4 regions of the Salinicola sp. JS01 genome follow, and region 3 is predicted to be linked to each of the others. Evidence: predicted binding sites of a transcription regulator. Region 3 holds the regulator's gene; each other region holds the start of a gene.
What was found. The regulator sigma-54, encoded in region 3, starts transcription at its own class of promoters, with help from an activator protein. The targets are predictions, from matches to a motif close to TGGCACNNNNNTTGCTNT.
Positions count from the first base shown of each region.

Region 1 (7,645 bases), 1.9 Mb from region 3:
TGGCGGCTTTATCGTGACCCAGCGTGGTGCGCTCGATGCCCCTTTGACACTCGACCACCTGCTGATCGGCGCGAAATATCTCAGCGCGCTGCGCGCTCAACGGGGGCTGATGCGCATAGCCCTGGGCAAGCACTTCTGGCGCGATCTCGCGCTGCCCCGACGCTGGAAGCACGGCCGCTCGCCTTTCGAGCGCGTGCGCACCCTGGACCCGCCGATCAACGAAGGGCTCAACGACGAAGCTATGCGCAACCTTTCCGCGGCCTGGCCGGTGTTTGCCCATGCCAGCGTCGAGGAGTCTTGGGCAGGCATGATCGACATAACCCCGGACTCCAACCCGGTGATCGATGCGGTGCCGGGCGTACCGGGGCTGACACTGGCCACCGGTTTCTCCGGCCATGGGTTTGGCACTTCGCCGGCGGCGGGTCAGCTGGCGGCGGATCTGATCATGAACGAGACGCCGATCATCAGTCCGGCTCCCTATCGATTCGGCCGCTTCTAGTTCGCGACGGGGCTGAGTCACGTCCTATCGCCCGATCTCGAGAAGACGAGCCCGAGTAGCGGAAGGCGCTTCCTGAAACAGGCGGCGGTACTCGCGGCAGAAATAGCTCTGATGGAAAAAGCCCTGGGCGGCGGCGGCGTCAGCCAGCGTCTGGGTCGGATCGTGAAGCAGGCTGCGGCGTACGGCGTTGAGCCGCAGCGCGCGCAGATAGGTCACCGGTGACTGCCCCACCTCGCTCTGAAAGCTGTACTGCAGGGTGCGCCTGGAAATCCTGAGCTGACCGCACAGCGCCATCAGCGAAGGCGGGTCATCCGGGCGACTGCGAATCAGGGCCTGACAGCGGTCGACGATATAGCGCCGGGTTCGGTAGTTGGCGACGTCCGGCTCACCGACGAGCGTCGTGTCGCACAGCAGCAGCTCGATACTCTCCTCGAGCTGCTGGATCAGTGACTGCTGCAGGGCCGGGGGCAGTGGCGCCCGGTCAGCGCGGTGGCGTAGATAGTCGGTCATCGACTGCCACTGCCCACGTACCTGGTTCAAGAGCGCTGCGGGCACATCAAGGCGGCGCAGCCGATGTTCATGACGGCCGAGCCACGCATGGCGGCCTCGGTCGATGGAGACCACCAGTAGGTCGTAGTGCGATGGCGCCACGCTCCAGAACTGCTCACAGCTCGGCAGTACGGTCACCGTACCGGCATCGAACAGCGGGGCGCCCGGCCAGCGAACGGGGGTGACCAAGTGCCACTGGCACTCGGGAAAGTGCATCTGCTGGTACAGGCCCAGATTGGCACTTTCGCGAAAAAGACGTACCTCATGGCTCGACACATCCACGATCTCGCCCGAAAACACGCCGGCCTCGATCTGACTGGCCTCCTGCTGCCAGCCTTTCAGTCGTTGGGCATGCTCGGCCGCATCGAGACAGCGATGCAGGGTGATGGCCATCAATGACTCCTTCGGAGCGTCGCTCCGGTCATGGCACGTTTTTTGCCTGCTCCTATGAGCGCCCTGTCGAGTCGGGGCTTGCTTGACTAATGGATGGTGGTGACGGGGTCCGTTTTTCTTTAAAGTCCCTTGGACCATTAAAATATTAATGATCATGGTGACCCAATGCTAACCACGAATGCAACCTTGCTGCCGTTCGATGTCTGGCTTGGCGCCTTACGGCAGACGTGCGGCCAGTTCGACTCCACGCCCCGGGACCGACGCAGTTTCCAGGGCAGCGTCTCGAGACGCGCCAATGGCGGCATAGACATTGCCAACATCGTCACCAACGCCGAAAAGATTACCAACGGCCACACCCAGCGCCACGATGAAGATCGCTTCTGTTTTCTCATCGTTCAGAAGCAGGGCCACGCCACGCTGGTGCAAAACGACACCTCCATCACGCTGCGTCCGGGAGAAATGGCGCTGATGGATTCCGTCACGACCTGCGAGATCCTTCCCCACGGCCTGATCGAGCACGATTCACTGCACCTGTCGCGCAGCGACGTAGCCCGTCGTTTCGGTGATGCCTCGATTCCCTTCATGAAGATCGCGGCCGACTGCGCCAGCAGTCAGATCCTGCAGTTGATCGTCAATCGAATGGTGACCGAGCCACTGGCTGCAGCGGAAGAGAGAGAGCGCGGCGTACTGGAATCACTGGTGGCCCTGCTACCGGCCATTCATCAGCATCAGACGATGTCAGCGTCTTTCCTGGAGCGGGCCGACGACACGCTGTTCCTCTGCGTTCAGCAGTTCATCGACCAGCATCTGCATGAAGAGGGGATCAGTCCGGAGCGGTTGGCGAGCGTCTTTCACATGTCGGTGCGTCAACTCTATCGTCTGTTCGAGCAGCACGGCGAAACCGTGTGTCGCTATGTGCAGCGTCGCCGTCTGGCCCGCTGCGCCGAGGAGCTGGCCAGCCCGGCCCAGAGCCGGCGCACCATCACCCAGATTGCCTACAAGTGGGGCTTTACCGACTCGGCGCACTTCAGCCGCTCCTTCAAGCGGGAGTTCTCGCGTTCGCCGCGCGAGTACCGCCGTATCCGGCTCGAGCAGGCCGCCTGACTTCGGCCTAGTTCTCATCGGCCTAGTTCTCACTGGCTTAGTTCTCACCGCGCAGAGACGACTCGAGACTGACCGATAGACACTGGCTAGCCGACAGATATCGACCGACAGACATCGATCGACAGACAGACATTAGCTGGCCGCTCGCCATCGAGCGGCCAGCCGGTTGCATCAGTAGGCGATACAGACCGATTTGAGTTCGGTGTAAGCGTTGACCGCCTCCGGGCCGAACTCCTTGCCGAGACCGGACATCTTGAGACCACCAAACGGCATCGCCGGGTCGAGCGTCACATGGGTATTGACCCACACGGTGCCGGCTTCGATACGCGGCGTCAGGGCCATTGCCTTGGACAGGTCGTTGGTCCAGAGGCTGGCAGCCAGCCCCAGCTCGCTGTCGTTGACCATGCGTAGCGCGTCTTCTTCGTCATCGAACGGAATCACGGTCAGGACAGGCCCGAAGACCTCTTCCCGTGCGACTTCCATCGCGTGATCGGCGCCGCTGATGATGGCCGGCGAGACATAGAAACCTTCCGCGGGCACGTCATTGCCGATATGAATGGTGGCGCCCTGCTCACGCGCCCGGTCGAGATAGCCGCGCACGCTCTCCTGTTGGCGTTTGGAGACCAGCGGATTGACCTGCGCCTGGGGGTCCATGCCGGGGCCGGCCTGCATGGTATCGACGGCGCCGGCCAGCTGCGCGCAGAAGGCATCATGAATGCTGCGATGCACATAGAAGCGCGAGGCCGCTGCGCAGACCTGGCCCTGGTTGAACAGCCCTCCCATCAGCGCGCCGTTGACGGCCTTCTCGAGATCGGCATCTTCGAGCACCAGCATCGGATTCTTGCCGCCCAGCTCCAGCGAGAAGTGCGCCATGTGCTCGACGGCGGCATGCCCCACCACCTTGCCGACCTCGGTGCTGCCGGTGAAGGTGACCTTCTTGACGTCAGGATGCTCGGCCAGGCGTGTGCCAACCACCGAGCCCGAGCCCAGCACCACGTTGAACACGCCCTTCGGCACGCCGGCTTCCAGCGCCAACTCCGCCAGGCGCAGCACGCTCAGGGGCGTTTCCGAGGCGGGCTTGAGCACCACCGTGCAGCCAGCGGCCAGCGCCGGCACCAACTTCCACAGCGCGATCATCATCGGGAAGTTCCACGGCACGATGGCCGCTACCACGCCCAGCGGCTGACGCAGGGTATACACGTTGAAACGCGCGCCCTCCGGCATGCCGATGGAGACATCGCGGGTGCTGCCTTCGAGCTTGGTGGCCCAGCCAGCCATGTAGCGGATGAAATCGACCGAAAAGCCCACGTCGACGCCGCGGGAGATGTTGATCGACTTGCCCTGATTCAAGGTCTCGAGCTGGGCCAGCTCCTCGGTGTGCGCCTCGACCAGGTCGGCAAAACGCAGCAGAATCCGCTCCCGCGCTGCCGGCGTCAGCCCGGACCAGCGCCCATCCTCGAAGCTTTCCTTGGTCAGCGCGACCGCTCGGTCGGCCAGGGCACGGTCGCCTTCGTGCAACGTGGTGAGAGCCTGACCGGTAGAGGGGTCGAGCACCTCGAAGGCGCGACCTTCCTGCAGGAAGACCCCGTCGATGAACGAGCCGGTGGCCCGCGCCAAGAAGTCCTGCACGCCCTGTGCGGTAGTGATCTGACTCATGACAACCTCCTGCGCATACGCGAATTCAGCAACGGCAGCGCCAATAGCGCCGCAAGCTAATATGCACCGAGCCTACGCGCCCGGCAGACGCGGCGCTTGCCTCGCTCTGCCGGACACATGACGCTGGCTGCCGATTGTTAGAGATCGTGCTGGAACTCGAGCTAGAAATTGAAGCCGACCAGCAACTGGGAGTAGTAGTTCGTACCGCTGTCGCCGAGCTGCGAACCACCGTTGTCTGCCGAGACATCCGGGTTATAGCGCCCCAGTATCGGCATCACCCACCAATGGTCATTGATCGTCCAGGTGCCGTAGAGATCGATCTCGTTGGCATCGAGATTGCGCCCTTGATCGGTGTCGAGGGTATCGAAGAGGTAAGCCATCACGCCCAGGCTCAGATTCTCGGTGGGGGTCAGCGACAGCGTGACCTGATGCACACGCGTGTTGGTGGAGAACGGCCCTGCATAGTTGGCCGCCACTTCCCCCTGGAACCAGGTTCCCAGCGCGCGGCCGTTGCCGTAGAACAGCGGGTCATAGCCCTCGGAGAAACGACTGAAGCGATAGCTCACATAGGGCGACCAGGTCAGCTCACTGAACTTCCAGCCCGCTTCCAGATACCAGGCGTTCTCGCTGTCGTCGTTGCCCTTGTTCTGATAGGCGTACTGAGCCGACAGAAACAGGTTCTCGACCCCGGCATTGCTATGGCCGTACAGGCTATAGACCTTGGTATCTTTGCGATCGGGGTAGAGGAACGCGAAGTCACTATCGGTGTCGAGCACCTTGATGTAGGTTGCCCCGAACGTATCGTCATCGGTCACGTGTTCCACTGAACCCACCGCCATCTCGGGTTTCGCCTGCCCCGGATTACCGGATTTCAGCCACATCAAGTCGCCCCGCCAACCCTGGTCGCCACCGAGCCTCAAGACGGCCGTCTTTTCGAAGGACTGCCGCGGAGCCAGATAGTAGGCGCCACCGCGATTCAGCTCACCATCGAGTACGCCCCGGCCAAAGCTGAGCGAATCACCCGAGATCAAGAAGCCATCGCCGACCTGAATGTACTGACGACCGTAGGATATATCGATACCGTCGTGACCCAAGGCGGGAAACAGGTCGCCGGATTTCCAGCCCACGACGAGATCTTCGATATGGGTGCGCCGCTCGTCACCCGTGGTGAACCCCGCGGCATCGCCCTGCCCCCAGGTTGCGCTGGAAACCCAGGCCACGTTGGCGTAAAGCGAAGCGCCCGTAGGAGAAAGGGTATGCGTGAGGCCGAGTCCGTATTTGACGAACCCATCCTGCCAGTCACGTCCTTTCGCTTCGGCCGTCTCCGATTGCGCGTAGCCCTTCTGGCTATGAGACACCCCAGCCATCCCGCTGAGGTTGAGGCTGACGGTGGTGTCCGCCGTCTTGTAGAGCTCGAGTGCCGAAGCGCTGCCACACATCGACAGTGTAATGACGGTACCGGCGGCAAGCCGCGGCAGCAGAGGGCTGTAGCGTGAGGTGGTCATGGATCAGTCATCCCTTGTTATTGTGGTGCTTATAAGTGGTGATGCTTGTCGTGGTGATGCTTGTCTTGGTGATGCTATTTACCGTGATGGCGAAGGCGCCTGGCGTACCGGCCTTCTGACGACAGGCTAGCGAGCCGCCACCCGCCACTCTTGTCTGCCCTTGACGAAAACCTGTTCGGCGCTGCCGTCCGTTGCGCCGACAAAAAAAACCGGCGCGAAGCCGGTCGAAAGGGAGATCGAAAAAACACAAGCGTGTTCTTGGGCGCTACCCCAGCCACACCAGCGACAGCGCCGGCACGAAAACGATGATGGCGATACGCAACATGTCGGCCCCAAGAAACGGAACGATGCCGCGGCTGACCGTGGCCAGCGACGTGCCGTGGCTGTATTTCTGCACAATGAACAGGTTCATCCCCATCGGCGGGGTGATCAGGCCGATTTCCACCACCATCAGCGCGACGATCCCAAACCAGATCGCCTTTTCTGGCCCGGTCAGGCCGAACAGCTCCAACTGCATGATGATGGGAAAGAAGATCGGGATGGTCAGCAGAATCATCGACAGAGAGTCCATCATGCAGCCCAGCACCAGGTAGATCGCCAGAATCACCAGCAGCACCGCCAGCGGTGTCAGACCACTACCCAGTACCCAATCGGCCAGCGCCGCCGGCATCTGCCCCAGCGCCAGCCCGCTGTTGAGGAGATCGGCGCCGATCACCACCAGATAGATCATGGCGCTGGCTTCCGCCGTCCCGACCAGGCTCTTGTAGAATCCTGCCCAGCGCATGCCGCGCCACACGGCATAGACCCCGCAGGCCGCCGCGCCGAGCGAGGCGGCCTCGGTCAGATTCGCCCAGCCGCCGTAGAGCCCGAAGATGACCACGCAGAAGATCACCAGCACCGGCGCGATCTCGCGCAGGCTGGCCAATCGCTCGGCCCAGCTATAGCGTGACGAGGCTTCGACGTCGCTCATGGTGCGCATCGCCATCAGCCGGATCACCGCAAGATAGCCCGCTACCGCCAGTAGGCCCGGCAGCACCGCCGCCAGAAACAGGGTCGCGATCGAGGTCTGCGTCAGTACGGCGTAGACGATCAGCGGTACCGAGGGAGGAATCAGAATGCCCAGCGTCCCCGCCGCGGCAATCGTGCCGGTCGCCAGGCGCTGGCTGTAGCGGTGACGCTCGAGCTCGGGCAAAGCGACCTGGCTCATGGTGGTGGCGGTGGCCAGCGAAGAGCCACAGATAGCGCCAAACCCGGCGCAGGCACCGGCCGCCGACATTGCAAGCCCGCCTCGCCAGTGGCCAATCCATTTGGCACTGGTGCGAAAGAGCGTCGAGGAAAGCCCACCGTGAATCGCGAACTGCCCCATCAGAACGAAGATGGGGATCACCGCCAGGTCATAGCTCGAGAAGCGTGCGTAGACCAGATTATTGAGGGTATATAGTAGCGCGTGCGTATCGCCACCGTAGACTAGGAGATAGCACAGGGCGCCAGCCAACAGCATGCCCACGCCCACATGCAGGCGGCATCCCAGCAGCACCAGCATGGCACCAAAGGCAACTGCCCCCATCGCAAGTCCGTTCATTGAGCCGCCTCCTCTTCGATCACGGCGGGCACCTCGTCATGGGTGAGTCGATATAGGCTCTGATAAAGCGCACACAGACCCATCAGGGCGATGCCGGGCAGCATGGCGACTTGAAATACCCCCTCGCGCAGACCGAGCTGCACGCTCTGGGCATGGAAAGCGAAGCTGTCCATTGCCAGCATCCCCGTACGCCAAGTCAGCAGCGCACAGATCGCGGCCAGCGCCAGATGCGAGATCGCCAGCAGCACGCGGTTGGCCCTGCGCGGCAGCAAGGTGGCGATGATATCGACACGAATGTGGCGGTCACGGATTTCGCACAGCGGCAGAAAACAGGCCACTACCACGGCCATCGTCATC
Region 1 covers NZ_CP127244.1:3,909,859-3,917,503, forward strand. The annotation lists gene QO259_RS17885 (NAD(P)/FAD-dependent oxidoreductase) at 1-499, shown strand, start outside; gene QO259_RS17890 (helix-turn-helix domain-containing protein) at 524-1,441, opposite strand; gene feaR (transcriptional regulator FeaR) at 1,607-2,545, shown strand; gene QO259_RS17900 (aldehyde dehydrogenase family protein) at 2,717-4,201, opposite strand; gene QO259_RS17905 (alginate export family protein) at 4,363-5,706, opposite strand; gene QO259_RS17910 (TRAP transporter large permease) at 5,972-7,288, opposite strand; gene QO259_RS17915 (TRAP transporter small permease) at 7,285-7,645, opposite strand, start outside.
Region 1: a site for sigma-54 is predicted at 1,473-1,490, ahead of feaR (transcriptional regulator FeaR). Genes of this name have one in related genera too.

Region 2 (7,645 bases), 480 kb from region 3:
CTCCCATGCCAATGCACCCGGTCTGGTGGCCATCGTGCAGCGACAGGGCGTGAATGGCACGATCACCGCCGCCGACATAGACCTCGCCAGCGTGCAGCAGCGGAAACGGCAGACCGCTCCCGGCATAGCGCTGATGCCACAGCGGTTTGCCGCTATGCAGATCGAAAGCGAGCAGACCGCTGGCGGGGGGCGTCTCCCCGCAGCGGGCAGACGAAGCGGTAGAGAGAGATCGTTCGGCATAAGCGACCACGCCGACAGCCGGCGTGGTCGCGATACGGGCATGGGCCCAGTCGGGCACCTCGAGCTGCCACAGCAGCGCACCGGAAGTGGCTTCGCGCCGCTGCAAAGAGCCCCGCGCCGAGGTATCGAAGCGTGGCGAGATCGACGCCCGCGCGCCGTACCAGGGAATCTCGGCCCAGGACGCATAGACGCTGATACGGTCATCGGGGGCTGCCAGCGCGACTGGTGCGACGTGACCGATCTCGAGCGCATTCTCTACCGAAGAGCAGAATGCACCTAAATCGATCCCGGATCGGGCGTGAGGGCCCGCCGACATGAATGACGCGACATCTGTCAGGGCCTCGTCCGCGGGCGTCAGCGCGGGCGGGTCGAAAGCAGCATCAGGCACGGCGAATCTCCTCTCGGGGATAGGACGTGGCCCTGCGTAGGGTCGTTTTTGAGGTTATTTTCGCTAACGTGATTCTCACCGGCCCGAGCGATTCGCGCCGGTGCTAGGTCTACCCTACGCGTAACCGGGCGGCGCCGCCAGCGCTCTGGCGCTCAGGTGACAGAACCCATCAGCGCTTTGACTATCGCCTCAATCCACTTACCTCATTTAACTTAGATTAACTAAAAGCCTATGATGTAACGAAACGACTGCTCCGGATCGGCGGAAGCCCAAAGTCAGGTGATACATGCGGCCATTCTCGAACGCAATGCCAGGACGCAGGCGGCTACTCCCTTGCGTAGCCCGCCATGGGCCCCGCCACCTCCTGCTGGTGCTGGCCTGGCTTGCCCTGTGGCGCCTCTCTGCACTGATGGAGTTCGCTCCGCACGCCAGCCTCTGGTTTCCGCCGTCCGGGCTGAGCTTCGCCGCCCTGCTCGTGCTCGGCTGGCGTGCGCTACCCAGTCTGATCGTGAGTTGCCTGCTGGCCACCCTCTGGGTCGACCAGCTTTACGCCATGCACCAGAGCGCGCGCGAGCTGCTGACGTCCGGACTGGCCTTCGGCCTCGCCCACTGCAGCGCCTATGGCGTCGGCGCCTGGGCGCTCAGAAGCACACTGGGCCGGCAGGCCGAGATCACCACCCTGACGCTGGTGCCACTGTTTCTGGTGACCGCCTGTCTCTCGGCGCTGGCCGCCACCTTCATGGGCATCCTAGCGCTGGAGATGACGGGTCTGCTGGTCTGGACCGAGCTGAGCGCGATCTGGCTGCCCTGGTGGATCGGCGACATGGCCGGCGTGATCGTGCTCGCGCCGCTGTTCCTGGCGGCGCTGAGCTGGCGCTACGCCGCGCTCTCACCCTGGCTCGGCGGGCTCGACTTCCAGCTACCCCACCGTCCGAGCGTGGCCTTCATCGGCAAGCTTTTGCTGTGTCTTGGGCTGCTCAGTGTCGTGACCCTGGGCGATGCCTACACGCAAGATCCCGATGTCGCCTTCGCGATGTTCTTTCTGATCATCCCGTTGATGTGGGTCGTATATACCGAGAGTGCCTTTCGCAGCGCCCTGAGCCTGGCAATGTTCGCCCTGACGACCGCGCTCTGGGTAGCGGGGCTGGGTCTGGTCGAACAGTCGATGACCTATCAGTTCGCGCTCTGCGTGATCGCCACCAGCGGCTATTTCGGCTTCGCCGTCCCGGCGCTGACCGCGCGCAACCGCCAGCTCAGCGAGCTGGCGTCACGCGACCCGCTCACCGGCGTTTTCACCCGACGTGCCTTCTTCGACAAGGCGGTACAGGTGCACGCGGAGGCGCAGCGGCGCGCCAGCCCCCTGGCATTGCTGGTGCTGGATATGGATCACTTCAAGCGGATCAATGACAGCTACGGCCATGATGTCGGCGATCAGACTCTGATCCTGCTGTGCCACACCGTGCTAGGCACGTTGGCACCTGGCCAGCTGTTCGGGCGCTTCGGCGGCGACGAGTTTCTGCTGCTGCTCGATAGCGATCTCGACGCCGCCCAGGAGAGCAGTGATCACTTGCAGCAGCAGATCAGCCGCCTGCGGGTGCCGGGTACCCAGCAGCCGCTCTCGGCTACCATCGGCGTCGCCGAGCTAGGCCCGGAAGACACGCTCGCTCTAGCCTTTCGACGGGCCGACCTGGCCCTGCTACAGGCCAAGCGCGGCAGACGCAAACAGACCGATAATCCACCGGCTGCCGCCAACGGCTGATGCGAAGCGCGCACCACGGGCCTCAGACGTCACCGGCGTTGTCGCGCTCGACGGCTTCGAAGAGCCGGTCCTGGAGGTCGGGAATCGCGGCCTGAACCCGGTTCCAACTGGGAATGAACGGCTTGTCGCGGGGGGATTCGAAAAACGCCGCACCGGCCTGCATGATGTTGTCGGCGAACAGCTCCACCGCCGCCTCCTCGCTATGGCGGTCGAGCTTGAGCCCATTCATCGCCGCATCGTGATCATAGGCCTCGATCAGGTCCAGTGCGGTGCGATAGTAGGTGGCCTTGACGGTGCGGAAGCTCTCGACGCTCATCTCCACCCCCAGGGTCGCCAGCTTGCGGTACATCGCCTTGGCGATGTCCATGCTCATGCGGTTGAGCCCGCCACTCGGGTCCGCCTCGGAGATCGGCTGATGCTTGTGGTCGTAGGCGTCGGCGATATCCACCTGACACAGCCGCTTGGTCGAAAAGTTGCGATGCACCTCCGACAGCACCCCGATCTCCAGCCCCCAGTCGCTGGGGATGCGGATCCCGTCGAGCACATCGGCACGCATCGAGAACTCACCGGAGAGCGGGTAGCGGTAGCTGTCGAGGTAGTCGAGATAGGGCAGCGGGCCGTAGATCATCTTGAAGGCGCGGATCAACGGCGTGACCATCAGCCGCGCGACCCGACCGTTCAGCTTGCCGCCAGCAATACGCGAGTAGTAGCCCTTGCAGAACTCATAGTGGAAGCGCGGATTGGCCACCGGATAGATCAACCGCGCCAGCAGCCCGCGATCGTAGGTAACGATATCGCAGTCGTGCAGCGCCACCGCCTCGGCCTTGCCGGAGGCGCGCACGTAGCCCGAGCAGTACCACACGTTGCAGCCCTTGCCCGGCTCCAGCGGTGCCAGCCCTTCCGCCGCCAGCTCCTGGTGCAGCGCCTGCAGCCGCGGGCCGTCGTTCCATAGAATGCGATGGTGCTGCGGCAGGCGCGCGAAGAACTCCCGCGCCTTGAGAAACTGCTCGCGGTCGGCGCGATCGAGCCCGATCACGATCTCGCTGAGATAGGGCACCTTGCACAGCTCATCGACGATATGTGACAGCGCCGGCCCCTCCAGCTCCGAGTAGAGCGACGGCAGGATCAAACCCATCGGGCGCTGGCGCGAAAAGCCCTTGAGGTCGTTCTCCAGCGCCTCCACCGAGCGCCGGGTGAGGTTGTGGAAGTTGGTGATGATACCGTTCTGGTAGAAATCGCTCATGCCACATCCTCGTTGTTATAGAAGCGCGAAATAAAGACGCACTGAGTAAAGACGCGCCGAACCGGCCGCCGGATACGCGTGAACCGTAAATCTCGAGGCACGCCGACCCCATTCCGGCCTGCGCACAAGAGCGACCGAGCGCACTCGGCGGCTCACGCTACGCTGGCCCCTGCCACCAGTGGGCCACCCCTTCGGCCCACCCCTGCGGGCCCGGTGCCTCGGTGCGATAGAGCCGCGCATGGGTCAGCGACATCGGCTGGCCGTGATCCGCACGGATGATCACCGCCATGTCGGTGGCGGCAAGCAGGGTCAGATCGTTGGGCCCGTCGCCGAGCCCCAGGGTCGGCGGGCGATAGCCGCGCAGCGCCTCGAAACGTGCCAGCAGCCAGCGCACCGCGTGGCCCTTGTCGACCGCGCCCATCACATGCCAGAAGCGCCCGCCGCGGGTTAGCTGCAGGCCGTCGCTGTCGAGCGTCTCACGCAGCTGTTGCAGCTGGGTGTCGTCGCCCTCCCACACCAGCGGCTCACTGCCCTCGCGCGCCATCGCCTGGCGTGCGCCCTCGGCGCTGAGCGCAGTCAGCTCGCATACCTCCTCGAGCGTCATCTCGCCCATCCGCCGAAAGCGCAGGTTCAGGCGCTCGCGCACCACGTCCAGACGCCGGCGGATGAAATCGACGTCCAGACTCGGCGTCTTCACCACCAGCCCTTCAGGCGACGCCGGATCGCGATCCAGACGCGCGTGCTGCCAGGCCGGCGGCAGGCCGATGACGGCGCCGTTCTCGGCAATGAAGGGGGTGTGTTCGAGCGCCAGCTCCCGGCGCAGCACCAGCAGCTCCGCCCGGGTCTTGCTGGTGGTGGGGATGACCGGCACCCCGGCCGCCGCCAGGCGCTCCAGCGAGGCCGCGGCGGGCTGCCAGTCGTAACTGTGGTGGTCTAGCAGCGATCCATCGAGATCGGTGAAAACCAGCAGGGGGGCCGCTGCGGCCCGCCAGTCGCGTCACTCATCGCATCCCCCTATCCGCGTTCACGATCGGTCAGCCTCGGTGACCATACCGCTTGAAGGTAGCACGGATCGTGCCAACGCCAGCGCACCGCGGCTATTCGGGCTGGCGCGACGCAAAACGGGGCACTGTCGCGCCCCGTGTCTCAGGGTGATGCACCAAGATGACGCACCGAGATGGTGCAAAGCGGCCTCAGCGCAGCGCGTGGCGCGCCGCAATGGCGAGCACGCCAGCGATAGTGGCGGCGTCGCTGTCGATCGCCACCACCGTCAGCCCCGCCTGCTCCAGCGCCCGGGTATAGCTCTGGCGCAGCGTCTCGGCGCCGACCAGCAGGACCCGATCGAGCCCCGGCCGCGCCGTGCGCATGGCGTGCACCTCCTCGCCGATCAGCACGCCGGAGAGAAAGCTGCCCACCTGCTCCGCGGCCAGGCCGGCATAGAGGTGTCGGCTGCGGCCCTCGAACAGTGCGTGCAGCACGCCACCGGCGTGGCCGGCGCGGGAGAGTCCCAGCTGAAACGCGGCGGCGTCGAACGCCGCCTCGTCGCGGGCGGGCTCCCCCGGTAGGGTATGGAAACGCACCGCATGGTAGAGCTCGCCGGTCATCAGCGTGGTGAAGTCGGTCAGACGCCCAGACTCGAGATGCGCCCACTTGCTGTGGGTACCCGGCAGGCAGCAGTCGGCGCTATCGACACCGGCCAGCGCCAGCGCCCCGAACGCCTGCACCTCCTCTCCCCGCATGACGTCGACATGCGCCGAGGTGACCTGTTTGACCCCCGGCACGATCCAGGTGTGGTCGAGACCGGGCGCCGCGACCACCCGGTCGGCGAGCTCGGCGGCGGTCACCGGCAGCTCGAGCTGCGGCGCTTCGAACCAGCCGCGCTGCGAACCGACCATGCCGGCGAGATAGATCGGCACCGGCTCGCTTCCCTCGCCCGCCTCACCCACGCGCCAGTCGCTCACCTGTGCGGCGCAGTAGTGCGGGAACTCCTCGCGCGCCAGTGCCCGCAGGCCGGAACTCGAACGCCGCGTGTCGAGGATGCGACCGCTGGCAGCGTCGACCAGAAAGGCGCGGAAGTTGCTGGTCCCCCAGTCGACAACGATCAGGCGTGGGCTCATGCGTCGGCCTCGCGCTCCAACGCTTCGGCCTGCTGCGCCACTTCGCGCAGCCGCTGCCACTCGGCGACCAGCGCCCGCGCGATCTCGCCCACTTCGGCAGCGGGTCGGCCAGGCTTGTAGAGATTGCTGCCGAAGCCGAAGCCAGCCACCCCATGGGCATGCCACTCGGCCATGTTGCTCTGCTCGATCCCACCGACCGCGAGCACCGGCAGCCCCTTGGGCAGAATGGCGCGGATATCCTTGAAGTAGGCGGTGCCAAGGCGCGCCGCCGGGAACAGCTTGAGCGCCGTGGCGCCCGCCTTGGCCGCGGCCAATGCCTCCGTGGGGGTCATGCAGCCGATCATCGGCGCCAGGCCGTGGGCGACCCCGGCACGGATCACCTCTGGGTCACTGTTCGGGGTGATCAGCAGCGGCGCGTCCAGGGTGGCGAGACGCTCGGCATCCGCCGGGTCGAGTACCGTCCCGGCACCCACCACCACGTCGGCCGGGCAGCGCTTGCTGATGGCTGCGATGCTATCCCAGGCGCGGGGCGAATTGAGCGGAATCTCGATCAACTTGAACCCCGCCGCGACCAAGGCGTCGAAGACGCCGTCGATCTCCTCCGGCGTGATCCCGCGTAGAATCGCCACCAGTGGGCGCTCGCGCAGCGCCGTCTCGAGCGCGAACTTGCGTGTCTCCTTCATGTGTCTCTCCTGGATGTGGGTCCGTTCTGATGGTAGGCCACCAGCAGAATGCCAAACATCACCACTCGGCGATGGAGCCATCCTCGTGTGTCCACACCGGATTGCGCCAGCGATGTCCGATCTTGGCGCGTTCCTCGACGAAGGCCTCGTCTATCTCCACTCCCAGGCCTGGGCCGTCGGGGATCGCGCAGAAGCCGTCGTGAATCGATAGCGCGGACTTGTCCACCAGGTAGTCGAGGACATCGTTGCCCTGGTTATAGTGAATGCCCATGCTCTGCTCCTGGATGAACGCATTATGGTTGACTGCGTCCACATGCAGCGAGGCGGCCAGGGTCAGCGGCCCCAGCGGGCAGTGCGGGGCCAGGGCGACGTCGAAGCACGAGGCCAGGGTGGCGATCTTCATGCCTTCACTGATCCCGCCGCAGTGGGAGAGATCCGGCTGCACGATATCGACCATGCCCTCGGCGAGCAGATCGCGGAACTGATAGCGGGTGTGCAGACGCTCACCCGTGGCGAGCGGATAGCCCAGGCCGCCAGCGATATGCTTGAGGCTGGGCAGGTGCTCGGGCAGCACCGGCTCTTCGACGAACATCGGATGATAGGGCTCGAGTTCGCGCAGCAGCGCCTTGGCCATGGGCCGATGGACACGCCCATGGAAGTCGATGCCGATGCCCACATCGGGGCCGACGGCATCGCGCGCCTCGGCCACCCTCGCCACCGCCTCATCGACCTTGGCATGCGAATCGACGATCGCCATCTCGGCGGTGCCGTTCATCTTGAACGCGGTGAAACCCTTCTCGACCAGTGCCTTGGCACCGGCGCCGACATCGCTCGGTTTGTCACCGCCGGTCCAGGCGTACATACGCATGCGATCGCGTACCTTGCCACCGAGCAACTGGTGCACGGGCACACCCAGATCACGACCTTTCAGATCCCACAGCGCCTGGTCGATACCGGCGATGGCACTCATCAGAATCGGGCCGCCGCGATAGAACCCGGCGCGATACAGAGTGTTCCACAGGTGCTCGATACGGTGCGGGTCCTGACCGACCAGGTAGTCGGCGAGTTCATGCACCGCCGCCTCGACGGTCGCGGCACGCCCCTCGACCACCGGCTCGCCCCAGCCGTAGCAGCCTTCGTCGGTCTCGATCTTGAGAAACAGCCAGCGCGGCGGCACCTGCCAGGTCTTCAAACGGGTAATCTTCACGGCTCACC
Region 2 covers NZ_CP127244.1:854,389-862,033, reverse strand. The annotation lists gene QO259_RS03935 (outer membrane protein assembly factor BamB family protein) at 1-628, opposite strand, end outside; gene QO259_RS03930 (GGDEF domain-containing protein) at 936-2,387, shown strand; gene QO259_RS03925 (glycosyltransferase family protein) at 2,410-3,630, opposite strand; gene QO259_RS03920 (HAD-IIB family hydrolase) at 3,788-4,597, opposite strand; gene QO259_RS03915 (2-dehydro-3-deoxygalactonokinase) at 4,824-5,747, opposite strand; gene QO259_RS03910 (2-dehydro-3-deoxy-6-phosphogalactonate aldolase) at 5,744-6,430, opposite strand; gene dgoD (galactonate dehydratase) at 6,489-7,637, opposite strand.
Region 2: a site for sigma-54 is predicted at 4,693-4,710, ahead of QO259_RS03920 (HAD-IIB family hydrolase). Genes of this name have one in related genera too.

Region 3 (7,645 bases):
TCGTCATAGAAATCCGGCGCCGGATAGTGAAACGGCACCGGCCCGTCGGGCTCGCCGTGGACGAACTGGCGCGTGTGGGCGTCCTCATCGACGTCCAGCGTCCGCGGCGTACCGTGGGACATCACCTTGCCGTCGGCGATGATATAGACATAGTCGGCGATGGAGAGTGTCTCCTTGATATCGTGGGAGACCACGATGGCAGTCAGCCCCAGCGCCTGATTGACCTTCTTGATCAGCTGCACCAGCACCCCCATCGAGATCGGGTCCTGGCCCACGAAGGGCTCGTCGTAGAGCACCAGCTCCGGATCCAGCGCCACCGCCCGCGCCAGCGCCACCCGTCGCGCCATGCCACCGGAAAGCTCCGACGGCATCAGGTGGCGCGCGCCCCGCAGCCCCACCGCCTGCAGCTTCATCAGCACGATGTCACGGATCATGGCGTTGGGCAGCTCGGTATGCACGCGCAGCGGAAAGGCCACGTTCTCGAACACATCCAGATCGGAGAAAAGCGCGCCACTCTGGAACAGCATGCCCATGCGTCGACGCAGCTTGAACAGCGCACGCCGCGGCAGCTTGTGAACGTCCTGACCACCGATCAGCACCTGGCCGCGATCCGGCGTCAACTGCCCGCCGATCAGCTTGAGCAAGGTCGTCTTGCCGGTGCCGCTCGGCCCCATGATGGCGGTTATCTTGCCGAGCGGAATCTGCAGATCGACACCGCGAAACACCTCGGTGCTACCGCGGGCGAAATGCAGATCCTTGACCTCGACCATCATCGGGTCATTCATGCACCCTCCACCACTCTGGTTCGAAAGATTATCGAACATTGTATCCTAACCTGGCGGAAAGCGGCCAGCCATGCACGTCGTCGGGCACGATCCTGACTCGCCGCCAGCGAGGCCTATCCGCCCTGCGCGATAACAAGAGCGCACGATCGACGTTATACTGCTCCAACCCTAGCGTGTCCGCGCCCGAGCGCCACCCGATAAGCGAGTGCCACCCGATAAGGGGCAAGACAGTCCAAAGGGACAAGACAGCCGATAGGGGTACACCAGCCGACGCCTCACCGGTTACGGCTCTTTACCGATGACGCCCCCTCATCGGCTACGGCCACGCAGCGTGACATCGCAGAACGATAAAGCAGGACGACACAGATCAGGACCATGACCCCAGACGCCACCTTCGATTTTCGCGCCAGCGCCCGGCGCACGCTCACCCTCGAGCAGCAGGCCTTGAACGAGCTAATCGACAAGCTCGATGTCAGCTTCGATCACGCCTGCCGCACGCTGCTCGAGTGCAGCGGCCGGATCATCGTCACCGGTATGGGCAAGTCCGGACACATCGCACGCAAGATGGCGGCCACCTTCGCCAGCACCGGCTCGCCGGCCTTCTATCTGCACCCCGGCGAAGCCAGCCACGGCGACCTGGGCATGGTCACCGCGGGTGACGTGGTGATCGCGCTCTCCAACTCCGGCGAGACCCAGGAGATCACCGGCCTGATTGCCCTGTTCAAGCGCCTGGGCGCCCCGCTGATCAGTCTCACCGGCCGCCCCCACTCGACCCTGGCCCGCTACAGCGACGTGCACATCGACACCGGCGTGTCGCGCGAGGCGTGCCCGCACGACCTCGCGCCCACCTCGTCGACCACCGCCGCCCTGGCGATGGGCGACGCCCTGGCCCTGGCGCTGCTCGAGGCACGCGGCTTCAGCCCCGAGGATTTCGCGCTATCGCACCCCGGCGGCACCCTGGGCAAGCGGCTGCTGCTGCGCGTCAGCGATCTGATGCATGGTGGCGAGCGGCTGCCCTGCGTGCCCGCCGGCAGCCCCTTGCGTGTAGCGCTGCTGGAGATGACCCGCAAGGGCATGGGCTTCACCTGCGTGGTGGATGAACATCAGCATCTGGTCGGTGTCTACACCGACGGCGACCTGCGCCGCACGCTGGACCAGCGCGGCGATTTCGACCTGCTCAAGGTCGATGACGTGATGACCCGCGGCGGCAAGACGACGACGCCGGACATGCTCGCCGCCGAGGCGGTGCGCATCATGGAAGACAACATGATCACCGCCCTCGCGGTGGTGGAGGCGGGCCGCCCGATCGGCGCCCTGCACATGCACGACCTGCTGCGCAGCGGCGTGATCTGAAATGGCCGCTGCTCGCGCCCATGCCGATGCCGGGTCGAACCCGATGCCAGTGTCGAACTCGATGACGACAAAGGAGATCGCGTGACAGCCACACCACGAACTCGCTCCCCCTGGTGGCGCCGCCTCGGCCTGCTGGCCCTGCTGCTGGCCCTCGGCGGCGGGCTCGCCTATCTCGACCAGCGCAACGAGCGCGCCCCGGCACCGGCGCCCAGCGACCCCGCCGGTGAACCCGACTACTTCCTGGAAGACGCGCAGATGACGCGCTTCGACGAGCAGGGCCGCGCCTATCAGCGGCTCGACACACCGCGCATGGTGCACACCCCGGCCGACGACGTGATCCGAGCCGAAAAGCCCCACGGTTACCTGATCGACGATGATCAGCGCGAGTGGCAGATCACCGGCGACCGCGGCCAGCTGGCCGAGAACGGCAACCTGCTCACCCTCGAAGGCAACGCACGCTTGGTGCAACCGGCCAACGCCTGGAGCCTGGAGACCCAGACGCTTCACTACGACAACCGTAGCGCGCACGCCTGGAGTGACACCTCCTCCGTCTTGCGTCAGCATAACCAGACCATGCGCGGCGATCGTTTCGACGCCTGGATCAATGAAAATCGCATGCGCCTGACCGACAACGTGCAGGGCCGCCTGCCACAGCAACCTAAGGATCAAGGATCATGAGGCGAGAACTCGGCCAACTGCTGGTCTTGACCGCACTGGGACTCTCCAGCCTGCCCACCCTGGCGCTGGAGAGCGATGCCGCGGCGCCGATCGAGATCGCCGCCGACCAGCTCGAACTCGACGATCGCCAAGGCACCGCGGTCTACACCGGCAAGGTCGACATGCAGCAGGGCAGCATGCAGCTCAAGGCCGCTCGGGTCGAGATCAAGCGCGGCAAGAATGGCGAAGTGAGCCTGGTGACCGCCACCGGCGGCGGTGGCGAGCGCGCCTATCTGGAGCAGAAGCCTGCACCCGATGAAGCCTTGGTCAAGGGCTGGGGCGACAAGATCGTCTATCACGCCGCCGAGCGCCGGGTGGAGCTGATCGGCAACGCCGAGCTGCATCAGGCACGCGACACCTTCGACGGCGCCTACGTCGAGTACTATCTCAACTCGCGCCGGGTCAACGCCCGCTCCAGCACCAGTGGCGACGGCAGCGGTGACGGCCGCGTGCGCATGACGCTCACGCCACGTCAGCAGACCCAGTGACGCGCCCTTTCGCGAGGCAAGGAAGAAAGCGATGAAAACGCTAACGGCCGCCAACCTGGCCAAGAGCTACAAGGGGCGTCGAGTCGTCCATGACTTCAGCCTGACCCTGCGCCAGGGCAGCATCGTCGGCCTGCTCGGCCCCAACGGTGCCGGCAAGACCACCTCCTTCTACATGATCGTGGGCCTGGTCAAGTCCGACGCCGGCAGCGTGCACATCGACGATCGCGATCTGAGCCGCGCGCCGATGCACGAACGCGCCCGCGCCGGCATCGGCTATCTGCCGCAGGAGGCCTCGATCTTCCGCAAGCTCAGTGTCGCCGACAACATCATGGCCATCCTGGAGACGCGCAAGGATCTCGACCGCGCCGGGCGCCGCGACCGCCTGGAGCAGCTGCTGGGCGATTTCCACGTCGACCATATCCGCGACAATCCGGGCATGTCGCTCTCCGGCGGCGAGCGGCGCCGGGTGGAGATCGCCCGGGCACTGGCCACCGAGCCCGCCTTCGTGCTGCTCGACGAACCCTTCGCCGGGGTCGATCCGATCTCGGTGGGCGATATCAAGAACATCATTCGCCAGCTGCGCGATCGCGAGATCGGCGTGCTGATCACCGATCACAACGTGCGCGAGACGTTGGATATCTGCGACAACGCCTACATCGTCGGCGACGGTCAGATCATCGCCGAGGGGCGCCCGGAAGCGATTCTCGACAATCAGCGGGTGCGGGATGTCTATCTGGGGCACGAGTTCCGCCTCTAGGCTTTGTAAGAAAACTACCTGCGCTCGGCAATACGGCGTTAAAAATCGGCTCAAAATGCTCATTTACATCCCGTAAACTCCGCGTTTTCGCCGTTTTTCGCCTTGTCTCGCCTTCGCTCGCTGACTTTTCGTACAGAACCTAAGGTCGCTCCCCCACTTCCCAGCCCGCTGCGCCAGCGCGGCGGACTGGTCCCTCTCGAAGCCGCCGAACGCCCAAGCCGAACGCACCGTGGCATAATTCTTGCATAAAGTTAGCGCTCAAAGCGTTGCATCCCCCGCAGGCAGTCAGTAACGTAAGGGCATCCTATCGACCGGCGGCCACCGCCGCCCCCTTGCGTGTCCATGCCATGTCCATGAAACCTTCACTGCAACTGCGCGTCGGCGCCCAACTGACGATGACGCCACAGCTGCAGCAGGCGATTCAGCTGCTGCAGCTGTCGACGCTCGATCTGCGCCAGGAGATCCAGCAGGCGCTCGAGACCAACCCCATGCTCGAGCTGGACGAAGAGTACGCCGAGCAGGCGGTCAGCGAGACGCCCGAGGCAGAGTGGGCCAGCGACATCCCCGAGGAGCTCGCCCTCGACAGCGAGTGGAGCGATACCTACCAGGACATCGCCCCCAGCGCCGCCCCGGCCGGCGCCGACGAATGGCCGGACCTGGAGCGCAACGCCGCCGACACCACGCTCCACGACCATCTCAACTGGCAGCTCGCCATGGGCGAATTCGACGCCCAGGAGCGCCTCATCGGCGAGTGCCTGATCGATGCCATCAATGCCGACGGCTACCTCGACGGCACGCTCGACGAGCTCACCGCGGGCCTGCGCGAGCAGTACCCGGGGGCGGTCACCAGCGCCGATGTCGAACGCATGCTGCTGCGGCTGCAGCAGTTCGACCCCACCGGCGTGGGCGCCCGCGACCTGCGCGAATGCCTGCTACTGCAGCTCGGCGCCCTGCCCGCTGATACCCCGCTGCTGCCCCAGGCCAAGCGGCTGGTGCGCCAGTTCCTGGAGGCGCTGGCCGGCGACGACCGACGCCAGCTCAAGCGCCGCCTGCGCCTCGACGACGCCGAACTCGAGCGCGTCGTCGCCACCATTCGCACCCTCGACCCGCGCCCCGGCCAGGCCTTCGACCACGGCCAGCAGGACTATGTGATTCCCGACCTGGTGGCCCGCCTGACTCAGGACGGCTGGCGCATCGAACTCAATGCCGAGGCACTGCCGCGGCTGCGCATCCAGCCCGACTACGCCGCGCTGATCCGGCGCGCCGACAAGAGCGACGACAACACCTTCCTGCGCCAGCACCTGCAGGAGGCACGCTGGCTGATGAAGAGCCTCTCCAGCCGCAACGACACCCTGCTGCGAGTGGGTCGCGAGATCATGGCGCGCCAGGTCGACTTCCTCGAGCGCGGCGAAGAGGCGATGAAACCGCTGATCCTGGCCGACATCGCTACCAGCGTCGACATGCACGAATCCACCATTTCGCGGGTGACCACGCAAAAGTTCATCCACACCCCGCGCGGGGTGTTCGAGCTCAAGTACTTCTTCTCCAGCCAGGTGGGCCAGCGCGGTGAGAGCGACAGCGTCTCCAGCACCGCGATTCGGGCACGCCTCAAAAAGCTGATCGGCGAGGAGTCGCCGCGCAAGCCGCTCTCCGACAGCAAGCTGGTGGAGCTATTGGCGCAGGCCGACATCAGTGTCGCCCGGCGCACCGTGGCCAAGTATCGCGAGGCCATGGGCATCCCCGCCTCCAGCGAGCGCAAGCGACTGTCTTGAATGGACTTTTAGAATTCACGCCAGCCCGCGGCGATCAATCGCCCGCGATCCCTTTGCAGCGCGGAGAAAAGGGTTACAATCAGAGGTGCCACATAAGCCGCAACAGGAGCGCGCCATGCAAGTGAACGTCACCGGCCATCACGTCGAACTGACCGACGCCCTGCGGGACTACGTCGACGAGAAACTCGCACGTCTGGAGCGCCACTACGACAACATCACCAACGTTCAGGTGACGTTGAGCATCGAGAAAGAGCGTCAGCAAGCGGCTTGCACGCTACACGCAGCGGGCGGCGACATACATGCCGAAGCCAGCGATATCGACATGTATGCCGCGATCGACGCCCTGACCGACAAGCTGGATCGCCAGCTGGTCAAACACAAAGAGAAGGCACAGGCCCGCGCGCAAGGCGCAGGCGCCCGTTAATTCCCCGATGATCACTCTGGAAACCATTCTGCCCCCCGAACGCACCCTCTACGGTGTGACGGGGGGCAGCAAAAAGCGTCTGCTGGAATTCTTCAGCACCTTCATCGCCCAGAATACGCCCAGCCTGGACAGTCAGGAGGTGTTCAGCCGCCTGATAGGGCGCGAGCGCCTGGGCAGTACCGGCATCGGCAACGGGGTCGCCATTCCGCACGCGCGCAGCCCGCACTGCAAGACGCCGTTGGCCGGCTTCATGCGCCTCGAGGATGCCATCGACTTCGATGCCATCGACGGCGAGCCGGTGGATCTGGTGTTCGTGCTGCTGGTCCCGGAGGAGGCAGACGATGCCCATCTTTCGCTGCTGGCCGAGGTCGCCGGCATCATGAATCAAGGCAGCGTGCGCCAGAAGCTGCGTCAGGCCGGCTCGCAGCGCGCGCTCCACGACACGCTGGTCGACGCCATCCGCCATCACCAGGACAGCGAAGACGGATAGGGACTGCATGCGACTCGTCATCATCAGCGGCCGCTCGGGGTCGGGGAAATCCATTGCGCTGCAGGCGCTCGAGGATCTCGGTTACTACGCCATCGACAACCTGCCGGCCAACCTGCTGGCGCCGCTGATCGACGAGCTCAGGTCCGCGCCGCCCTCGCGGCCCAACGTGGCGGTGAGCATCGACGCACGCAACCTGCCGGAGGCGCTGGAGCGCTTTCCGGTGCTGCTCGAAGGTGTGCGCGAGCGTGGCATCGATACCCAGGTGGTCTATCTCACCGCCGATGCCAAGGTGCTGCTCGAGCGCTACTCGGCCACCCGCCGCCGCCACCCGCTGACCCGCGGCAATGACATGACGCTGGCCGAGGCGATCGACAACGAACAGGTCTATCTGGCGCCGATCCGACGGGTCGCCGATCTGGTGATCGACACCCGCGGCCTCTCGGTCCACGACCTGCGCGCGCGCATCAGCGAACAGGTGGCGCGCCACAGCGGCGGGCGCCTCACGTTGACCTTCGAGTCGTTCGGCTTCAAGCGCGGCGTACCGCTGGATGCCGACATGGTGTTCGACGTGCGCTGCCTGCCCAACCCCTTCTGGGACCCGAACCTGCGCGCGTTCGACGGCCGTGACGACGAGATCGTCACCTTTCTCGAGCAGTACCCCGATGTCCACGCCATGGCCGGCGATATTCATGCCTGGCTGATCCGCTGGCTGCCGGCCTATCTGGCCAGCCACCGCAGCTATCTCACCGTCGCGGTGGGCTGTACCGGGGGCCATCACCGCTCGGTCTATCTGATCGAGCGTCTGGCGCACCACTTCCGTCACGATGACGTCGACATCCGCCTGCGCCATCGCGAGCTC
Region 3 covers NZ_CP127244.1:1,339,322-1,346,966, reverse strand. The annotation lists gene QO259_RS06115 (ABC transporter ATP-binding protein) at 1-785, opposite strand, end outside; gene QO259_RS06110 (KpsF/GutQ family sugar-phosphate isomerase) at 1,161-2,138, shown strand; gene lptC (LPS export ABC transporter periplasmic protein LptC) at 2,220-2,816, shown strand; gene lptA (lipopolysaccharide transport periplasmic protein LptA) at 2,813-3,343, shown strand; gene lptB (LPS export ABC transporter ATP-binding protein) at 3,375-4,100, shown strand; gene QO259_RS06090 (RNA polymerase factor sigma-54) at 4,448-5,872, shown strand; gene hpf (ribosome hibernation-promoting factor, HPF/YfiA family) at 5,988-6,296, shown strand; gene QO259_RS06080 (PTS sugar transporter subunit IIA) at 6,307-6,786, shown strand; gene rapZ (RNase adapter RapZ) at 6,794-7,645, shown strand, end outside.

Region 4 (7,645 bases), 2.1 Mb from region 3:
CCCTGGTGGCGATTCGGGGCGGCGAGCGCGATGCCCCGCTCGGCGTGGTGCACAAGAAGCGCCTGATCGACACGCTACTGACCCAGTCGCCGCTGGCGCTGGAGACGCTGGTCGAACAGCCGCTGGTGCTGCTCGAGAACACCAGCCTGGTCGAGGCGCTGCGCCAGTTCCAGCGCAGCGGCGCGCTGATCGCCTTCGTGGTCGACGAGTTCGGCACTCTGGAGGGCGTGGTCACGCTGTTCGATATCCTCATGGACATCGCCGAGGAGGACCCCCAGGCCCAGGGCGCCCAGGCCAAGATCCGCCAGGTCTCGGCGGATTGCTACGAGATCGACGCCAGCGAGGATGTGGTCGACGTCAACCAGCAGCTACCCGAGCCGCTGCCGCTGGGGCGCAACTACACTAGTCTCGGCGGGCTGGTGGTCGACCGCCTCGAGACCCTGCCCTATATCGGCGCGCGGGTGGCGATCGAGCGCTGGCAGGTCGAAGTGCGTGATGTCGAGCGCCACCGCATCCGCCGGGTGAGGCTGTGTCTGGACCCGCCCGAGTGAGTGCCGGGCACGCGGTGGCGCCCGCCACCGCGTGCCTGCTGGTGTGGATCGCGCAGGACTCCCGGCGCCTGGCCGCGCTCCATCAGGCGCGCGAACTGGCGCTGCCGGATGCCTGGCTGGCCGCCGGCTTCGTGCGCAACTGCGTGTGGGACCGGCTGCACGGCTACGCGACCGCCACCCCGCTCAACGATATCGATCTGATCTATCACGACCCCAACGACACCCGCGAGGCCCGCGACCGAGCGCTGAGCGAGCGGCTACGCGCAGCCAGCGGGCAGCCGTGGTCGGTCAAGAACCAGGCACGCATGCATCGGCGCCACGGCCACGCGCCCTATGTCTCGGCGAGCGATGCGATGCGCTACTGGGTCGAGCGTGAGACCGCGCTGGGGGTGCGTCTGGAGGCGTCCGGGGCACTGCGTCTGAGCGCTCCGTTGGGTCTCGACTCGCTGCTGGCGGGGCGCTTGTCACACAACCCGCGCCACGGCGATGTCACGGTGTTCCATCGGCGTGTCGCCGAGAAACGCTGGCGAGAGCAGTGGCCTCGACTGAAGGTCATGCCGGCCTGAGCCGAGCGCACTCCTTTTCATCACAGCGCCCGGGTTCATCACAGCGTTCGGGGCCAGACAGCCTCCGGATAAGAAGAAAGCCCCTAGGGTTTGTACGAAAAGTCATCGAGCGAAGGCAAGACAAGGCAAAAATCGGCGAAAACGCGGAGTTTACGGGGTGTAAATGAGCATTTTGAGCCGATTTTTAACGCCGTATTGCCGAGCGCAGGTAGTTTTCGTACAAAGCCTAGTGCGGCAGATGCCCCAGCAGCCAGTCAAACAGCTTGCCGGTGCTGCTGGCCAGCGGTTGGCCGATGACGAAGCGTGGCAGCCGCCGGGTGTCGCTGCCGGGTTCCAGCCAGCCGGGCGTGCGCGTCAGCCAGCGGGCATCGGCATCGAGCCGGGTGAAGCGGTCGAGGGTGGCAATATCGCCGGGGTCGGTGCAGGCACGGGTGCTCAACGGCTCGCGACACAGCCGCGACAGCCGCTGACGCCCGGTCTGCAGGGCGCGCCGGGCATCGGCGCTGGCGCCGAGGGCGGCGACGTCGGTCAACTGGCCGAAGCGCAACAGTCCTGCCTGATCGAGCCGGCGCACGCTGAAGGCATCGAGTGCCGGCTCCATCTGGTCTTTGCCTGCCAGCTCTTCCCGCCACAGCGTCTGGGCGATCTCCTTGAGGCGCGGCGCCTGTGCCGCCGGCTGCGCCTGCAGATAGTCCGCGATCGCCTGGCTCTTGCGCTCGTCCTGCCCGCCGCGAGGCGCGCCCGGCAGGTCGAGTTCGGCGAGCCGGGTCGCGACGCGGCCGCCGTCGCTCTCGTCGTGCCACAGCGCTTCGGCGATCAGTGTGCGATCCGGCATCCAGGGTTGGCGAACGGTGGGGTCGGGCAGAAAGACACTGGCGGGGAAGGCCAGCCGTTCCAGCAGCGGATGCAGCCGCGTGGCGACATCCCGCCAGCCGCCGTCGATGGTCAGCGCTATGCGCGGCAACTGGTCGTGATGCAACTGCAGGGCACTCTCGAGACTGACGATCTGGGCGCTCTCGGTGAGGGTAGCAACGAGATGCGCCAGGCTCTCCGGCCCCAGGCAGGTATCACGTCGATGCGGTAGCCGTGCTTCGTCTTCGCTGTCGAGCACGCGGTTGAGCGCCAGAATCGCGCTGCGCCCCCATAGCGGCTCACTCAGGCTGCGCCGCCAATGGCCGCGCAAGCGTTGTACCACGTCCTGTGGGCGATCCAGCCTGGGCATGTGTAGCCTTCCGTGATCAGGTGGCGACGGGGGCGCCCGGCGCCCTCAATGCAGTATCTCTGCCCGGCGCGCCGTGGAAAAGGGCCTGGCGCAAACTTGCATGAGCGAGTCGTGCGTCAAATTGGTGCAGGCTGGCTTTTTGGTTGGCGCTTTTGGTGCATTCATCTGCGTATGACGCACCAGTATGAACCCTCGGCGCGTCTTCGGCGATTTTAGTGCATCGGAGTGACAGCAAAAAAACTCCACATTACAGGGTCTTATTATTGTGGCAGGTGCATGTGCCTCATTTTGGCACATTACTTGCTCTTGTTTCGTAACACGCTTTATCGATCCGCGGGCAGTGATTGCGCGCATGGGCAAGTGCCCGGGTCACATGCTAAAAAGCGGTGTTGGACATTCGCCAACGAATCGAGCCATGGCTCACAGTGGAGGAAAACATGTCTGAGAAAACCCTCGCCCTTATCGAAGAACACGACGTCAAGTGGGTCGATCTGCGCTTTACCGATACCAAGGGCAAGGAGCAGCACGTCACCATTCCGGCCAGCGCCGTCAACGCTGAGTTCTTCGAAGATGGTCAGATGTTCGACGGTTCTTCCATCGAAGGCTGGAAGGGCATCAACGAATCGGACATGATCCTGCGTCCGGAAGACGGTACCGGCTTCCTCGACCCGTTCACCGAAGACGCCACGCTGATCCTGCGCTGTGACATCATCGAGCCGGCCACCATGCAGGGCTACGAGCGTGATCCGCGCTCCATCGCCAAGCGCGCCGAAGCCTATCTGAACAGCACCGGCCTGGGCGATACCGCCTTCTTCGGCCCGGAGCCCGAGTTCTTCATCTTCGACGAGGTCCACTTCAAGTCCGACATCGAAGGTTCGATGTACAAGATCACCTCGGAAGAGGGTGCCTGGGCCACCGATCGTCAGATCGAAGGCGGCAACCTGGCGCACCGTCCGCGGGTCAAGGGTGGCTACTTCCCGGTACCGCCGGTCGACAGCTTCCACGACATCCGCAGCGCCATGTGCAACACACTGCAGGCGATCGGCCAGTCGGTCGAAGTGCACCACCACGAGGTCGCCAACGCCGGCCAGAACGAGATCGGCGTCAAGTTCAACACCCTGGTGAAGAAGGCCGACGAAGTTCAGGAACTGAAGTACGTGGTCCACAACGTGGCGCACGCCTACGGCAAGACCGCGACCTTCATGCCCAAGCCGCTGGTCGGTGACAACGGTTCCGGGATGCACGTCCACCAGTCGTTCTGGAAAGACGGTCAGAACCAGTTCGCGGGTGACGAGTACGCCGGCCTGTCCGAGATGGCGCTGTACTACATCGGCGGCATCATCAAGCACGCACGTGCCCTGAACGCCTTCACCAACGCTTCGACCAACTCCTACAAGCGTCTGGTGCCGGGCTTCGAAGCGCCGGTCATGCTCGCCTACAGCGCGCGTAACCGTTCTGCCTCGATCCGTATTCCGTACACCTCCAACCCGAAGGCCAAGCGTGTCGAGACGCGCTTCCCTGACCCGACCGCCAACCCGTACCTGGCGTTCTCGGCGATGCTGATGGCCGGTATCGACGGCATCAAGAACAAGATCCATCCTGGCGATGCGATGGACAAGAACCTCTACGACCTGCCGCCGGAAGAGGGCAAGAAGGTTCCGACCGTCGCCAACAGCCTGGATCAGGCGCTGGAAGCACTGGACAAGGATCGCGCCTTCCTGACCGAAGGTGGCGTCTTCACCGACTCCATGATCGATGCCTACATCGAGCTGAAGGGCGAAGATGTCGAGCGTCTGCGCATGACCACGCATCCGGTCGAGTTCGAGCTCTACTACAGCCTGTAATCGACGGCGTTCGCGCACGACGACAAGCCCCACTTCGGTGGGGCTTTTTCGTCTGCGGCCGATAGAGAGCGGAAACGCAGCGCCGAAACGACAAGCGGGGGTGATACCGATGCGCAGCGATACCCAATGTGAGGCCCGGTGCGTGTGGCGCCGGCGTGAGCGGTTCGCAAGACGTGTGCTGAGGGACGTCATGGCGGGCGTGACGGTCGCGGTCATGGCCACCGGCGTGGTGCTGGCGGCGCCGGTCTACCGGCATATCGATGCCCAGGGCAACGTGGTCTACAGCGACCGCCCGGCCAGCGGCGAGCGGGTCGAGCTGGCGCCGATCAGCGTGGTCGACCCGCAGGGGGAGGCTGAGGGGGTCTCGGGGATGGTGCCGTCGTCGCCACCGCGCGAGGCGTCGGCGCCCGAGGCGGCAGCGTCTTACACGCGCTTCGAGATCGCCAGTCCCGCCGACGGCACGACCCTACCCACCGGGCGCGCCGGCGACGTGCAGGTGCGTCTGGCCATCCAGCCGCCGCTGGCGGACGCCGACCGCGTGCAGCTACGCGTGGACGGCGAGGTGCGCCAGTCGCCGATGCGCACCCAGGTGTTCGCGGTGAGCGGCCTGGCGCGCGGCGAGCACCAACTGCTCGCGGAGATCGTCGATCCCCAGGGTCAGGTGCAGCTGGCCACGCCACCGGTCACGCTCTACGTCCAGCGCGCCAGCGTGAATCTGCCCGCCAACCCGAATCGCACCAACGGTTCGAAGTGATCCGCTCCTGGACCGACTCGCCTTGAATCCAGTGCGCCATTTTGGTGCATTGACGATAGGATAGCGCGGCCCCCAGGCCACCAAAGCCCGCCGGCGTGGAGGTGGCGCGGTTCTTGCACTGAATCAGGACATGGCGGATCACCACGATGGATCGACGTATGTATCAACGCTTGCTGGAACATCTGACGACGGCGGTCGTGCTGCTCGACGAGCGGCTCCAGGTGCGCTGGCTCAACCCCGCTGCCGAGGCGCTGCTGGCAGCCAGCCGGCCGCGGGTGGTGGGGCAGTGGCTGGAGTGTCTGGAGGGCGAGTCGGGGCGGGTGCGCGAGGTGTTGAGCAAGGCGATGCACGAATTCCACCCCTATACCCAGCGCGAGGCCTCGCTGTCGCTGCCCGGCGGCGAGACGATCACCGTCGACTTCACCGCGACGCCGATCACCAGCCGCGAGCTGCTGCTGGAGATCGAACCGCGCGACCGGCTGCTGCGTATCTCCCGCGAGGAGGCGCTGATCGCGCGTCAGGAGACGGTCAAGGTGCTGACCCGTGGGCTGGCCCACGAGGTCAAGAATCCGCTGGGCGGCATTCGCGGCGCGGCCCAGCTGCTGGAGCGCGACCTGCCCGACCCGCAGCTGGCGGAGTTCACTCGTATCATCGTCGAGGAGGCCGACCGCCTGCGCGATCTGGTCGACCGCATGCTCGGCCCCAACACCCTGGTGCGCCACGAGCCGCTCAACGTGCACAAGGTACTGGAGCGGGTGCGCGCGCTGCTGGAAGCGGAGCACCCCAGGCTCGCCTTCGAGCGCGACTACGACCCCAGCGTGCCGGATCTGATCGGCGACGAAGCGCAGCTGATCCAGGCCACGCTCAACGTCGCGCGCAATGCGGTGCAGGCGATGACCGAACACGCCACCCCCGAGCCGCGGCTGACCCTGCGCACCCGGGTGCGGCGCCAGTTCACCCTGGGCGCGGAGCGCCATCGCCTGGTGTGCGAGATGGCGATTCTCGACAACGGCCCGGGGATTCCCGAGCCGATCCGCGAGACGCTGTTCTTCCCCATGGTCTCCGGGCGCGCCGAAGGCAGCGGCCTCGGGCTCTCCATCGCGCAGTCGATCCTGCACCAGCACCAGGGGTTGATCGAGTGCGAGTCGCGCCCCGGGGCCACCGAGTTCCGTCTGCTGATTCCGTTCGAGGCGCCGGTTTGAGCGCCTCTCGCTACCCCCGCGGGCGCGCAAGGACGCGCTCTGCCGCCATCGCCACGAGCGCGATTCATCTTAATGAAGGAGGAGTGTCATGAGCGATGTCGCCCGTATCGTGATCGTCGACGACGATCGTGCCATCCGCTGGGTCCTGGAGCGGGCGCTGGCGCAGCCGGATCTGGAAGTGAAATCCTTCGAGCGTGCCGACGCCGCGCTGGAGGCGATCGAGCGCCAGCCACCGGAAGTGCTGTTGACCGATATCCGCATGCCGGGGATCGACGGGCTCGACCTGATGGCCAAGGTGCGCGAAAAGCACCCGGACCTGCCGGTGATCGTGATGACCGCGCACTCGGATCTCGACAGCGCGGTGGCCTCCTACCAGGGGGGCGCCTTCGAGTATCTGCCCAAGCCGTTCGATGTCGACGACGCCCTGGCGCTGGTGCGCCGTGGGGTCGCCCACGCCCGCGAGCGGCGCTCGCCGGCGGCGCTGCCGGAGGGGCTCTCGGCGGAGATCATCGGCGAGGCCCCGGCGATGCAGGAGGTGTTCCGCGCCATCGGCCGGCTGTCTCAGTCGCATATCACGGTGCTGATCAACGGCGAGTCGGGCACCGGCAAGGAGCGGGTGGCCCAGGCGCTGCACCAGCACAGCCCACGTCGCGGTCAGCCGTTCATCGCCCTCAACATGGCGGCGATTCCCAAGGATCTGATGGAGTCGGAGCTGTTCGGCCACGAGAAGGGCGCCTTCACCGGCGCCACCGCCCAACGTCGCGGACGCTTCGAACAGGCCGACGGCGGCACCCTGTTCCTCGACGAGATCGGCGATATGCCGGCCGATACCCAGACTCGGCTGCTGCGCGTGCTCGCCGACGGTGAGTTCTATCGGGTCGGCGGGCACACCCCGGTCAAGGTCGACGTGCGGATCATCGCTGCGACCCACCAGAACCTGGAGACCCTGGTCGCCGACGGGCGCTTCCGCGAGGATCTGTTCCACCGTCTCAACGTGATCCGCGTGCACCTGCCGCGGCTGGCTGAGCGGCGCGAAGATATCCCGCGGCTGGCCCAGCACTTCCTCGCCGAGGCCGCCAAGGAGCTCGCCACCGAACCCAAGGTGCTGACCCAGGAGGCGACCGCGCATCTCACCCGGCTGCCGTGGCCGGGCAACGTGCGCCAGCTTGAGAACACCTGCCGCTGGCTCACCGTGATGGCCTCGGGGCGCGAGGTGCTGGTCGACGATCTGCCGCTGGAGCTGCGCGATCTCGACGGCGTGGAAGCGCCCAGCGGCGACTGGCGCGCGGCCTTCCGCGAGTGGGCGGATCGCGCCCTGGCCGCGGGCCACACGCATCTGCTCGAAGAGGCGGTGCCGGACTTCGAGCGTATCCTGATCGAGACCGCGCTCAAGCACACCGGCGGACGCAAGGGTGAAGCCGCAGAGCTGCTGGGCTGGGGGCGCAACACTCTGACGCGTAAGTTGAAGGTGCTTTTGCCGGCGCTGGCGGACGATTGAAACCGAAT
Region 4 covers NZ_CP127244.1:3,471,762-3,479,406, reverse strand. The annotation lists gene QO259_RS15835 (TerC family protein) at 1-551, shown strand, start outside; gene QO259_RS15830 (nucleotidyltransferase family protein) at 548-1,117, shown strand; gene QO259_RS15825 (polysaccharide deacetylase family protein) at 1,344-2,339, opposite strand; gene glnA (glutamate--ammonia ligase) at 2,777-4,183, shown strand; gene QO259_RS15815 (DUF4124 domain-containing protein) at 4,374-4,937, shown strand; gene glnL (nitrogen regulation protein NR(II)) at 5,096-6,139, shown strand; gene glnG (nitrogen regulation protein NR(I)) at 6,228-7,637, shown strand.
Region 4: a site for sigma-54 is predicted at 5,040-5,057, ahead of glnL (nitrogen regulation protein NR(II)). Genes of this name have one in related genera too.